3 regions of the Microbacterium sp. NPDC055502 genome follow, and region 3 is predicted to be linked to each of the others. Evidence: predicted binding sites of a transcription regulator. Region 3 holds the regulator's gene; each other region holds the start of a gene.
The links. Region 3 encodes LexA, which represses DNA repair genes until DNA is damaged. Its sites were predicted from a motif close to TCGAACANNTGTTCGA; they were not measured.
Positions count from the first base shown of each region.

Region 1: ACWH95_RS16750 (DUF222 domain-containing protein) is a predicted target of LexA. The motif match lies at 1,933-1,948, and genes of this name have one in related genera.
Region 2: ACWH95_RS07650 (DUF222 domain-containing protein) is a predicted target of LexA. The motif match lies at 2,850-2,865, and genes of this name have one in related genera.

Region 1 is NZ_JBSHKJ010000003.1:94,145-98,422, forward strand. Features, by position in the region: gene ACWH95_RS16745 (Cmx/CmrA family chloramphenicol efflux MFS transporter) at 1-274, opposite strand, end outside; gene ACWH95_RS16750 (DUF222 domain-containing protein) at 596-1,903, opposite strand; gene ACWH95_RS16755 (alpha/beta fold hydrolase) at 2,006-2,746, shown strand; gene ACWH95_RS16760 (ABC-F family ATP-binding cassette domain-containing protein) at 2,792-4,278, shown strand, end outside.
Region 2 is NZ_JBSHKJ010000001.1:1,548,646-1,552,923, reverse strand. Features, by position in the region: gene ACWH95_RS07660 (siderophore-interacting protein) at 1-675, shown strand, start outside; gene ACWH95_RS07655 (ECF transporter S component) at 828-1,400, shown strand; gene ACWH95_RS07650 (DUF222 domain-containing protein) at 1,448-2,818, opposite strand; gene ACWH95_RS07645 (DUF1254 domain-containing protein) at 3,187-4,077, shown strand; gene ACWH95_RS07640 (carbohydrate ABC transporter permease) at 4,102-4,278, opposite strand, start outside.
Region 3 is NZ_JBSHKJ010000003.1:199,718-203,995, reverse strand. Features, by position in the region: gene hisH (imidazole glycerol phosphate synthase subunit HisH) at 1-58, opposite strand, end outside; gene hisB (imidazoleglycerol-phosphate dehydratase HisB) at 55-672, opposite strand; gene ACWH95_RS17280 (histidinol-phosphate transaminase) at 669-1,763, opposite strand; gene ACWH95_RS17275 (LysM peptidoglycan-binding domain-containing protein) at 1,798-2,166, opposite strand; gene lexA (transcriptional repressor LexA) at 2,455-3,147, shown strand; gene metE (5-methyltetrahydropteroyltriglutamate--homocysteine S-methyltransferase) at 3,203-4,278, opposite strand, start outside.

The sequences.
Region 1 (4,278 bases), 110 kb from region 3:
CGAACGACGTGGTGAGGGCGCCGAGCACGTGGCACGCGCCGAACGCGAGCAGGCACAGGAGCAGGGTGAGGCGAGGCGGCCATCCGCGCGCGAAGGCCGCCATCGCCGGGGCGCCCACGACCATTCCGATCGCGAAGGCGGAAGTGAGCAGTCCCGCGGACCCGACCGGAATATGGAGGTCGTCGGCGATCGCGGGGAGGAGCCCGGCGAGCATGAATTCGGACGTGCCCATGACGAACACCGTCAGGGCGAGGGAGTAGAGGGCAAGAGGCATCGAGGACTCCGAGGTGAGAGAGCAGAAGGGGTCTTCTGGTCACCACGGCCAGCCCGGTGCGACGGGTGCGACGGGGGAGCGCCCGCCCGGGGGCGGATGCGACGAGTCAGCGAGTGTCGGGGCTGGCGGTGCGACCGGCAGCCCCCGACCTGTCTGATTCGGGGCTCGACATGCTTCCACTCTAGGGGGAGGCGCACCGCAGACTCCTGCCGCGCTCGCCGCACCCACCGCGCTCGCCGCACCTGCCGCGCTCGCCGCACTCGCTGCATCCACCGCTCGCCGCACCCGCCGGCATCATCAATGCGCTCGCAGCATCGCGACTCAGAACGGTGCCGCCTCCGCGAACACCACCGATGGCCGAGGCGGCGGACGGTCGAGGTAGCTCCGTCCGGCCGGACTCGTCCACTCCAGAAGGCCGCCCGGCCGCTGCCGCACCTGCCACGGGGAGTGGTGCTTGAGGGTGTGGTGTCTGCGGCAGAGGGTCGCCAGGTTCCGGTGCTCGGTCGTCCCGCCGCGGGCCGCATCGTGGGTGTGGTCGAGGTCGCTCTTCCGCGCCGCGAGGCCGCATCCGGGGAAACGGCAGCGCTGGTCGCGCGCTCGCAGGTGCCGGCGGAGCTCCTCGCTCGGCCGGTAGCGGTCGACCGCGAGCGTCGCGCCGCTGATCGGATGCGTGAGCACCCGATCCCACCCCGCGGCGCCGCCGGTCAGATGTCGGGCGGTCTCCGCATCGATCGGCGTCTGACCGTCGAGCTCAGCCGGAGCACCCGCCGCCGTGGGGTGATCGTCACGAAGAAGGGTCAGCACGGGCACCGTCACCTCCACGCGCGCCCGCAGCTCGCCCAGCAGACCGTCCGCCGTGTCGTGGCCGGCCGGGGTGCCAGTCAGCACCAGATCGGAGAGCAGGTCGGCTCGCAGCTGGTCGACCGTGCGGGTGTCGGGTGTGGCAGGGGAGGGCTCGGTCGCGCCCCGCTCCGCGCGCGCGTTCTCCTGCTGTACGGCGTGAGCCATCTGCGACAGCCGGTCGAACATGCCGTGGACGAGTGCCGCCGGTCCGTGCATGCCCAGGTCGGCCATCCCGTCGCCTGCGTCTTTCACCCAGACCCGCCGCTGCTCGCGGGCGTCGCGGTGCCGTTCGGTGACCGTGCGCTCCTGGAAGCGTTCGGCGAGGCGTCGCACGAGCGGCCGCAGCCGGTTGGGCGAGGTGGTCTGCGCGAGGGCTACGGCGTCGTCGGCGAAGGCCGACCGCTCGGAAGCGTCGTGGAGATGCGCACCCGCGTCGAGGATCGCGCGCGCGTGCGCCGCGCTGATCAGCCCGCGGCCCTGCGCCTCCCACACCGCGGGGAAGCGCTCGACCAGCCAGGACGCCTCGGACATGCGCCGTTCGACCGCGCGATCGCTCGCGCGCTGGGCCGCGCCGATCTCGGCGGCGACCGTGCGGATCGCCAGGTCGCCGTGGTCGGGGTGGCGCCCCTGCCGGGCGATGTCGACCGCGAGGCGCCCGGCCAGGGCCAGCAAGCCGTCGCGGGCGGCCTGCATGCTGCTCAGCGTCTGCTCCGCCGCGACCAGGCCCGCGACCAGCTCGGCGAGCATCGCCCGCTGGGAGTCGGTGGCGTCGAGCAGCGCGGTCATGACCTCACTCCATCACTGACCACCGACATTCGAACAAAGGATCGAACGAGTATGGACGAAAGTCAGGTCACGGAAAGGTAACGGTCGTGGTTTACTGACGCGATGCTTCTCAACGTCGTCGAAGCCGGTTCGGGCGAGCACACGGTCGTGCTCCTCCACGGCATGATGGGCTCCGCCGAGAGCTGGCACCGCGTCGTGCCCGCGCTGACGGAGCGCGGTTTCCGCGTACTCGCGCTCGATCTCCCCGGTCACGGACTCTCGCCGCGCGATCCGCAGCTCACGATCGAGAGCGCGGCCGACGCGGTCGTCGAGACCCTGGTGCGCCTCCTCGAGCCCCCGTCCGCCACCCCCGGCCCGCCCCTGATCGCCGCGATGGGACACTCCTTCGGTGCCACGGTCCTCGCCGCGGCCGCCCCGCGACTCGAACCGGCGCTCGCCGTCTACGTCGACGCGGCGCTGACCCTGCAGGGCGGTCAGGATCGCGCGGCGCTGGTGTCGCAGTACGAACACGACCGGCGTGCACGCCTGTCGCCGACCGAGCTGCGCCGCGCGCGTCCGTTCTATTCGGTCGCCGATGCCGAGGCGGAGGCCCGCGCGGCCGAGCGGTTCGATGCCGCGACGGCCGCGTCCGTGTCGTGCGGCTCCGATGGGCACTGGAGCGCCGCACCGGGCTCGATCGTGGTCCGCGCCGACCCCAGCGCGTGGGTCACCGACGAGGATGCGCGCCGGTTCGAGCACGAGGGCGTCCGCGTGCGGAGCATCCCCGGCGCGGCGCACACCGTCTGGTACAGCCACTTCGACGTGTTCACGGCGGCGCTGCCGGAGCTCTTCGGCTCCCGCTGACGACAGGGCGGGCGGCCCGCGATCCGCGACTACCCTGGAGAGGACATGGCACATCTTCTCGGGGCCGAAGCCCTGCACCTCGAATACCCGACCCGCGTCGTCTTCGACTCCGTCACCCTCGGCATCGAGGAGGGGGACCGCATCGGGATCGTCGGCCGCAACGGCGACGGCAAGTCCAGCCTCCTCGGCATGCTCGCCGGCACCAAGGAGCCGGACTCCGGCCGGGTGACCGTGCGCGGCGGCACCCGCATCGGTGTGCTGACCCAGGCGGATACGCTCCCGGACGACCTCACGATCGGCGCGGCCGTGGTCGGCGACGTGCCGGAGCACGAGTGGGCGGGCGACGCCCGGGTGCGCGATGTGATCGACGGGCTGCTGCGAGAGCTCCCGTGGGACGCGCGGATCGGATCGCTCAGCGGCGGCCAGCGGCGGCGTGTGTCGCTCGCCAAGCTCCTGACCGGCGACTGGGACGTGATCGCGCTCGACGAGCCCACCAACCACCTCGACGTCGAGGCCATCACCTGGCTCGCCGGTCACCTGAAGAAGCGCTGGTCCCCGAACGCCGGGGCGCTGCTGGTCGTCACGCACGACCGCTGGTTCCTCGACGAGATCTGCACCGAGACGTGGGAGGTGCACGACCGCATCGTCGAGCCGTTCGAGGGCGGCTACGCGGCGTACATCCTGCAGCGGGTCGAGCGTGACCGCATGGCCGCGGCGACCGAGGCGAAGCGGCAGAACCTCGCCCGCAAGGAGCTCGCGTGGCTGCGCCGTGGCGCCCCCGCGCGCACCAGCAAGCCGAAGTTCCGCATCGACGCGGCCAACGAGCTGATCGCGGACGTGCCGGAGATCCGCGACAAGGTGTCGCTGCAGTCGCTCGCGGTGTCGCGGCTCGGGAAGGACGTGGTCGACCTGCTCGACGTCGGCGTGACCTACCCGACCGAGGACGGCGGCGTGAAGACGGTGCTGAAGGACGTGGAGTGGCGCATCGCACCGGGGGAGCGCACCGGCATCCTCGGGGTGAACGGGGCGGGGAAGTCCACGCTGCTCGGGCTGATCTCCGGTGCCGTCGAGCCGACAGAGGGCCGGGTCAAGCGCGGCAAGACCGTGCAGGTGCGCACCCTCACGCAGCGCCTCGACGAGCTCACGCCGCACTGGAACGACCCGGTGCGCGTGGTGATCTCCGGGTTGCGCACCTCCTACACGCTCGGCGCCGGGTCGAAGGCGCAAGACCTCACGCCCGGTCAGCTGCTGGAGCGGCTCGGCTTCTCCTCGGCGCAGCTGTCGACACCGGTCAAAGACCTCTCGGGCGGCCAGCAGCGCCGGTTGCAGCTGCTGCTCGTGCTGCTCGACCAGCCCAACGTGCTGATCCTCGACGAGCCGACCAACGACATGGACACCGACATGCTCGCCGCGATCGAGGACCTCCTCGACTCCTGGTCGGGCACGCTCCTGGTCGTCAGCCACGACCGGTACTTCCTGGAGCGCGTGACCGACCAGCAGTACGCGATCCTCCCGGGGCCCGACGGCGCCGG
Region 2 (4,278 bases), on a different contig from region 3:
GCGAAGGCGAACAAGATGTTCGGCTACCTCAAGTTCCTGCGCATCCCCGACGGCGAGCGGCCCGTGATGCGCAACTACACGGTGCGCGCCTTCCGGACGGCGACCTCCGAGGCGGGGGCGGAGATCGACGTGGACTTCGTGTTGCACGGTTCTGCGGCCGACGGCACGGCGGGCCCGGCGTCGCGGTGGGCGGAGACCTGCGAGCCCGGCGAGCACGTGCTCATCATCGACGAGGGCCTCACGTTCAACCCGCAGCGGGGGACCGATCGCGTGGTGCTCGTCGGCGATGAGACCGCACTGCCCGCGATCGCCGGGATCGCCGCCTCGCTGCCGGCGCACGCCACCGGTACCGCGATCGTCGAGGTGCCGGCCGAGGACGACGCCCTGGACTTCCCGCGCCCTCCGGGGCTCGACGTGGTCTGGATCGTGCGCCCCCACGACGCGGCGCCCGGTGCTCTCGCCCTGGAGGCGCTGGGCCGGAGCGAGCTTCCGAGCGCGCCCTTCCACGCCTATGCGGCCGGGGAGCAGTCGCTGGCCTCCGGTGCCCGCAGGCTCCTCGTGGGCGAGCGCGGGGTCGACAAGAACGCCGTGAGCTTCTGCGGGTACTGGAAGGTCGGCGCGGCGTCGCCCGCGTCGAAGGCGGCCCGCGAGGCCGCGTCGGAACCCCTCGCATGAGCGCTCAGGATACGGCCGACGGCCCACCCGATCACGCGAAAGCGCCGGAAACTACGGACGGCGCACCCGATCACACGAGCGCGCCGGAAGCTACGGATGGCGGACCCGATCACACGAACGCGCCGGAACCCGCGGACCTCGGTACCCCTCGCATGAGCGCGCCGCACGGCGGGGTCTCCGGCAGACGACGGCGCTTCCGGTTCCCGACGGCGCTGCTGCTGACGTGCGCCGCGCTGGGCGTGGCCGGCGGGCTGCTGCTCGCTCCCGCGAACTGGGTGTCGACGATCCTGTTCCCGGGGCTGCCGTTCGTGAGCGTCGCTCTCGCCGGCCTGTGGCTGCTGCCGTCGGTGATCGCCCTGCGCCTGCTGCGCGCGCCGCTCGTGGGTCTGCTGGTCGGGTTGCTGGCCGGGCTCGTGATCGTGCCGTTCTCCGGGTACGGCTTCGGCAGTGTGGCGACGAACCTGTGGTGGGCGGCCTTCACCGAGCTGCCGTTCCTGTTCGTGATGTGGCGCTACTGGGGCACGTGGCTGCACTACGTCGGGGCCGTGGTGGTGGGGGTCGTGTATCCCCTGCTCGCGTGGGCGTCGTTCGACCTGGGCGGTTTCACCCTTCCGGTGCAGCTGCTCTTCTTCGCGATCACACTCGCGAGCTGTGTCGCCGCCACCGCCCTCGGCATCCTGATCGCTGATCGCCTGCGCGCCGCCGGAGTCGGCCGCAGCCGCTGACCCCGGCTCGACGCGACTCGAGCCCACCCCCACCACCCGTCCACCCGTCAGGCGGCGATGTCGAAGCGGGCCCGCCCACCGAGCCGAGGTGCGCGTGCGGGGTCGATGTACTGCGGAGGCACGAACCACACCCTCGCCATCCCGCCGCCGCTACCACCGCCATCACTGCCGCGTTCTCCGCTGTCGATGTGGATGTCCCACCCGTTGTCGTGGATGCGATGGTGACACGTCTCGCACAGCAGCACCCCGTTGGACAGATCCGTCGGCCCGCGGTCGCGCGACCACCACCGGATGTGATGCGCCTTCGTCATCTCCGGCGGCAACCCGCACATCGCACACCCCCCGTCCCGCTCCACCAGCGCCAGCCGCTGCGCCCGGGTGAACAACCGCTTCTCCCGCCCCCAGTCCAACACCTCACTGCCCCCGCCGAGCACACACGGGATCACCCCGCCGCCCGCCGCCATCCGCCGCACCGCCCCGACGCTCACCGGCTGATCGATCCCGTCCACCTGCGCCGACCCCGACCCGGCCTCCAGATCCCCCAGGCCCACCCGCACCACCACCGTCGCCCCGGCCAGCGGCAACCGCGCCGCACACCCGAGCACGTGCCCCGCGAACGCCGCCAACGCATCCGCCTGGATCATCGGCACCGTACGACGGTCCGCATCCGGCGCCCCCGCATCCGGCGCCTCGTGACGCGCCGCGAACGCTGCCGACACGAACCCCCGGATCGCCGCCACCACCGGCGCCGCCGTCTCCGCATCCAGCACCGCGTTCAGATGCACCATCCCGTCACGCTCGAACAGCGTCAACGACCGACGCGAGCGCTGCTCCTCCGCCCGCGGCTCCACCCCATCCGGATCGACCCACGCCTCCGCCCGCACCACCAACCGCCGCACCTCATCCACCGACAACCCCGCCGCCTGCTCCACCAGCACCCGCTCGGCCTCCGCCACCCGAGCAGCACCCACGGCCACGCGGCACCGGTCGAGCATCGCGACGATCAGCGCGGCCGCCGGCGCACCGAGCGCACCCGCGGCCAACGCCTCCCGCACGGACGGGTACTTCGCCGGCAGTCGCTGCCCCAGGAGGTCGGCGCGCGGGGCCGTGGCCTCGCCCACCGCCACCAGTCGCGCCGCCTCTCCCGTCGAGACTCCGGTCGTCCTGGCGATCAGCCTCGCCGGGTTCCGATAGCCCTGCTGCTTCGCCAGGCTGCGGGCACCGAGCTCAGGCCGCGACTCCCGCGCGATGCCCGCTCCCACCGACACGTGCACCGCGTCGAGACGTCTCCGCAGCACGCCGATCGCGTCGTTCACCGCGATCAACTGCTCGCGGTTCAGGTCGGTCGGATCGCCCGCGCCACCCCACGCGGCGTCGAGGCGGGACATCGCCTCGTGCAAACCGGAGAGTGTGGACATGCCCCGATTCTACCGTCGACGGGTGCGAGTTTCGTATCTTTGTTCGAATCGAGAACCGGGATATCGGGGGCGTGAGGGCCACCGACGACCTGCATGGCCCGCATGGTGGTGCCCGACGGAACGAGCTCGGTCAGCACGATGCCGAGCGCCCGAGCACCCGGGGGAGCCTCCGACGTACGGGTCGGAGCGCCGTGCGGACGGAGCCCGCGGACGGGAGGCGACAGGACACGAGCCGCCCGCGTCGATCCCCCTGTCGAACGGGGGCGGCTCCCCGCTACCCTGACGACACATGCCCTTCGAGCGAGAGTGAGTCTGCCGTGGCGGTCGCAGTGAACGTGGACAATTTCACCCGGGTCGAGACGGATACGATGATCGACCGGATACTGCCTCTGGTCGGCGGGATCGGGATCTTCCATCACGACCGGGAACTCGCCCCGCTCGACCAGCAGCCGGTGATCCGGCAGAACCGGGACACCCTCTACTCGGTTGCCGTCGTCGATCTCAGCGGCGGAGATGCCGTCCTCACCGTGCCGGAGGTCGGCGATCGCTACATCTCCGTAATGGTGATCAACCAGGACCACTACATCAACCACGTCTACCACCGCCCCGGCACCTACACGCTGACGACGAGCGAGTTCGAGACGGACTACGTCATCGTCGCCGCACGGATCCTGTTCAATCCCGCCGACACCGCCGACCTCGACGCCGTGCACGACCTGCAGGACGCGCTCACCATCACGACAGCCGGCGATCGCACCTTCACGCATCCCGACTACGACCCCGCAAGCTACACACAGGTCCGTGAGGCGCTGCTCACTCTGGGGAGGGCGATCGGCGGCCTGGGCGGAAGCTTCGGCCGCAAAGCGGAGGTGGATCCCATCCATCACCTCATCGCCACCGCGTCCGCCTGGGGCGGACTCCCCGACGCCGAAGCCTCCTACCTCAACATCACGCCGAACCTTCCGCAGGGTCGCTACACGATGACCTTCACCACGGTCCCCGCCGATGCGTTCTGGTCCGTGAGCGTCTACAACGCCGACGGCTACTTCGAGCCGGACGCGACCGGCAGGACCAACATCAACTCCGTCTTCGCCGAGACCGACGCGGACGGGTCGACCACCATCCATCTCGGCGACTTCCCGAGCGACACCCCCAACCAGATCCCCCTCCCCGACGGCTGGAACCTCCTCATCCGCCTCTATCGGCCACGCCTCGCCGAACTCGCGACCTGGGAGGCACCCGCGATCCGCGCCGCCTGACGGACGGACCACCGCGTCCTCGGGCTACTTCACACTCCCCTGGGTGAGCCCGCCGACGAGCCACTTCTGCAGGAACAGCGCGAGCAGGTAGATCGGGATGAGGCCGGCGAGGCTGGCTGCGGCCATCTGCCCGAACATCACCTCGCGGCCGCCCTGCATGAGCGCGATGCCGACCGGGAGGGTCTGCGAGTCGATGCTCTG
Region 3 (4,278 bases):
CGGAGTGCACGTTGCCGGACTCGTAGTCGAAGACCGCGACGCGGGGTGCCGCGCTCACAGGGCCCCCTTGGTGGACGGGATGCCGTCGACGAGCGGGTCGAGCGCCTTCGCCTGACGGAACGCGCGCGCGAAGGCCTTGTACTCCGCCTCGGCGATGTGGTGCGGGTCACGGCCGCCGAGCACGCGCACGTGCACCGTCAGCGCCGCGTTGAACGCGATGGCCTCGAAGGAGTGGCGCACGAGCGAGCCCGTGAAGTGCCCGCCGATGAGGTGCTGCTCGAAACCGACGGGCTCGCCCTCGTGCACGAGGTACGGACGACCGGAGATGTCGACCACGGCCTGCGCCAGCGCCTCGTCGAGCGGCACGAGCGCATCGCCGTAGCGGGAGATGCCCGCCTTGTCACCCAGCGCCTCCAGGATGGCCTGACCCAGCACGATCGAGACGTCTTCCACCGTGTGGTGCGCGTCGATGTGCGTGTCACCGGAGGCGCGGACGGTGAGATCGGTCAGCGAGTGCTTCGCGAACGCCGTCAGCATGTGGTCGAAGAACGGCACGGAGGTGTCGATGCGGCTCACCCCGGTGCCGTCGAGGTTCAGCTCCAGCTCGACGGTCGACTCCGACGTGCTGCGCACGCGACGCGCGGTGCGGGCGGGGTTCGCGGGGGTGGTCATGATGCCGATCCTATCGAGGCCAGGGCGTCCAGGAACGCGGTCGTCTCGGCCTCGGTGCCCGCGCTGACGCGGAGGTGGCCGGGGATGCCGACGTCGCGCACGAGCACACCGCGGTCGTACAACTGCCGCCACGTGGCCTGCGGGTCGGCCACGCCACCGAACAGCACGAAGTTCGACCAGGACTCGTGGGGCGTGTACCCCAGTGCCTCCAGCGTCGCTGTGATGCGGTCGCGCTGCTCGACGATCTCCTCGACCATGCCGAGCATCACGTCGGCGTTGCGCAGCGCCGCCACCGCCGCGGCCTGCGTGAGCGCGCTCAGGTGGTACGGCAGCCGCACGAGGCGGAGCGCGTCGATGAACGCGGGGTCTGCGGCCAGGTAGCCGACGCGCGCTCCGGCGAACGCGAAGGCCTTGCTCATGGTGCGCGACACAGCGAGCCGCGGACGGCCGTCGAGGAGCGTGAGCGCGGACGGCGCGTCGTGCGGTGCGAACTCCTGATACGCCTCGTCGACGATCACCACGCCGCGCGCGGCCTCGTAGACCGCCGCGACGACGTCGAGCCCGAGCGGCGTACCGGTGGGGTTGTTGGGCGAGCACAGGATCACCACGTCGGGGTCGGCGGCGCGCACCTGTTCCGCGGCTTCCTCCGGGGTGATCGAGTAGTCGGGGTGCCGGGTGCCGGCGACCCATGACGCACCCGTGCCCTGCGCGATCAGCGGATACATCGAGTAGGTCGGAGCGAAGCCGAACGCCGTCCGCCCCGGTCCGCCGAACGCCTGCAGGATGTGCTGCAGCACCTCGTTCGAGCCGTTGCCCGCCCAGATCTGCTCGGCCGTGAGCCCGTGACCGAGGTAGTCCGCGAACGCCTCCCGCAGCGTGGTGAACTCCCGGTCGGGATAGCGGTTGACGTCGCGGATCGCCACGGCGATGTCGTCGAGGATGTCGCTGGCGACCTCGTCAGGAACGGGATGCGTGTTCTCGTTGACGTTGAGGGCGATCGGGAGCGGTGCCTGCGGTGCGCCGTACGGAGTGAGTCCGCGCAGATCGTCGCGCAGCGGGAGATCGTTGAGGGAGAGGGTCACCCTATCCATGTTAAGAGGACGAGGCGGCACCGACGGCCATGCGTCACTCCGCGTACTGCGCCGGGATCGCGAGCTCCTGACCGATCTGGATCTCTCCGCCGCGGAGCAGGTTCATGCGGCTGATGTCGCCGATCACGTCGCGCGGGTCGGCCTCGGGAGCGATCGAGCCGGCGATCGACCAGAGGGTGTCACCGGGCATGACCGTGATGGTCTCGACGGCGGCCACGGGCTTGTCGGCACCGGAGGCGATGGCGCTGCCGCCGCTGATCGCCGCGAAGGCGATGCCGACGGCGAGCGGGACGGACGCGACCGCGAGCAGCACACCGCGACCGCGAGCCGTGAGCCGGAGCCGCGTGGCCGGACGGGCCGTGGCGGAGATCGCGGTCGCGGTGCTGAGGCTGATGGTGCTCATGTCTGCTCCTTCACTGTCCCGGCGCCGCGAGGGCCCGGGGAGGTTGGCGTAGCGTTCGCATCCGCGACTCGGCCGGGAGCCGTGAATGCGAAGCTACGTTCCGAAGATATCTTCGAGTTCGAACATCTGTCAAGCTGTCTTCGAAACCCTGTCCACGAATCGTCCGACACGCTCGAACAGATCTTCCAGATCGGCGCGATTCTCGGATACGGTTTCGACAAGGACACCCCACCACGGGCCACCGACATTCGAAGAGCGACGTCGGATCTCACGCACTGAAGGAGCATCATGAGCGAGACCACAGCCCCGGAGTCGGAGGCGCCGCGGACCCGCCGTCGCAAGAGCCTCAGCCCCAAGCAGATGGCGATCCTGGAGGTCATCCAGGCCGCCATCGCCCAGAACGGCTACCCGCCGAGCATGCGCGAGATCGGCGACGCCGTGGGGCTCAAGTCGCTCTCCAGCGTCACGCACCAGCTCGGCCAGCTGGAGCTGAGCGGCTACCTGCGTCGAGACCCGGGCAAGACGCGGGCCATGGAGGTGCTGATCGACCTGCCCGGCACCGGCTCCGGCGCCGAGAACCCGGCCGATGTCACGACTCCCGTCGGCGACGCCGCGCTCGTGCCCCTCGTCGGCCGCATCGCCGCCGGCGTGCCCATCACCGCGGACCAGCAGGTCGAGGAGATCTTCCCGCTCCCCCGGCAGCTCGTCGGCAAGGGCGACCTGTTCATGCTCAAGGTCTCCGGCGAGTCGATGATCGACGCCGCCATCTGCGACGGCGACTGGGTCGTCGTCCGCTCGCAGCACGACGCCGAGAACGGCGAGATCGTCGCGGCGATGCTCGATGGCGAGGCCACCGTCAAGGTGCTCCGTCGCCGCGATGGACACACGTGGCTGCTGCCGCGGAACACCGCCTTCGAGCCCATCCTCGGCGACGAGGCCGTGGTGCTCGGCAAGGTCGTCGCGGTGCTGCGAGCCGTCTGACCCGGACACGACGAAGGCCCTCCCCGATCGCTCGGAGAGGGCCTTCGTCACGTGATCAGACCGAGGCGCCCACCTCGGCGCGCACGCGGCGCGTGGCCTCGACGATGTTCCGCAGCGACGCGGTGGTCTCCTCGTAGCCGCGGGTCTTGAGGCCGCAGTCCGGGTTGACCCAGAGCTGCCGCGTGGGGATCTCCTCCACGGCGCGACGCAGCAGGGACTCCACCTCCTCCACCGCGGGAACCCGCGGGGAGTGGATGTCGTAGACGCCGGGGCCGATGCCGTGGTCGAACCCGGCCTCGGCGATGTCCGCGACGACCTCCATCCGGCTGCGGGCGGCCTCGATGGACGTGACGTCGGCGTCCAGCGCGCGGATCGCGTCGATCACGACACCGAACTCCGAGTAGCAGAGGTGCGTGTGCACCTGCGTGCCCGGTGCTGCCCCACCGGTCGCCAGACGGAACGACGCCACCGACCAGTCCAGGTAGGACGGCTGATCGGCCTTCTTCAGCGGCAGCAGCTCGCGCAGGGCCGGCTCGTCGACCTGGATCACGGCGATGCCCGCCGCCTCGAGGTCGGCGATCTCCTCGCGCAGCGCCAGGGCGACCTGGTTCGCGGTCTCCCCCAGCGGCTGGTCGTCGCGCACGAACGACCACGCGAGGATCGTCACCGGCCCCGTGAGCATGCCCTTGAGGTGCTTCGCGGTGAGCGACTGCGCGTATCCGGACCAGTCGACCGTGATCGGTGCCGGCCGGGAGACGTCGCCCCACAGGATCGACGGGCGTGTGGCGCGGGAGCCGTACGACTGCACCCACCCGTGCTCCGTGACCGCGAAGCCGTCGAGGTTCTCGGCGAAGTACTGCACCATGTCGTTGCGCTCCGGCTCCCCGTGCACCAGCACGTCGAGTCCGAGGTCCTCCTGCAGCGACACGACCGCGGCGATCTCCCGGCGCAGGAAGTCGTCGTAGTCGTCGCGGGGGATCTCACCGCGCGTGAACCGTGCCCGTGCGCGACGGATGTCGGCGGTCTGCGGGAACGACCCGATCGTCGTCAGGGGCAGGACCGGGAGGCCGAGGGCCTCCTGCGCACTCTCCCGCTCCTCGTAGGACACCCGCGAGAAGTCGGCGTCGACGA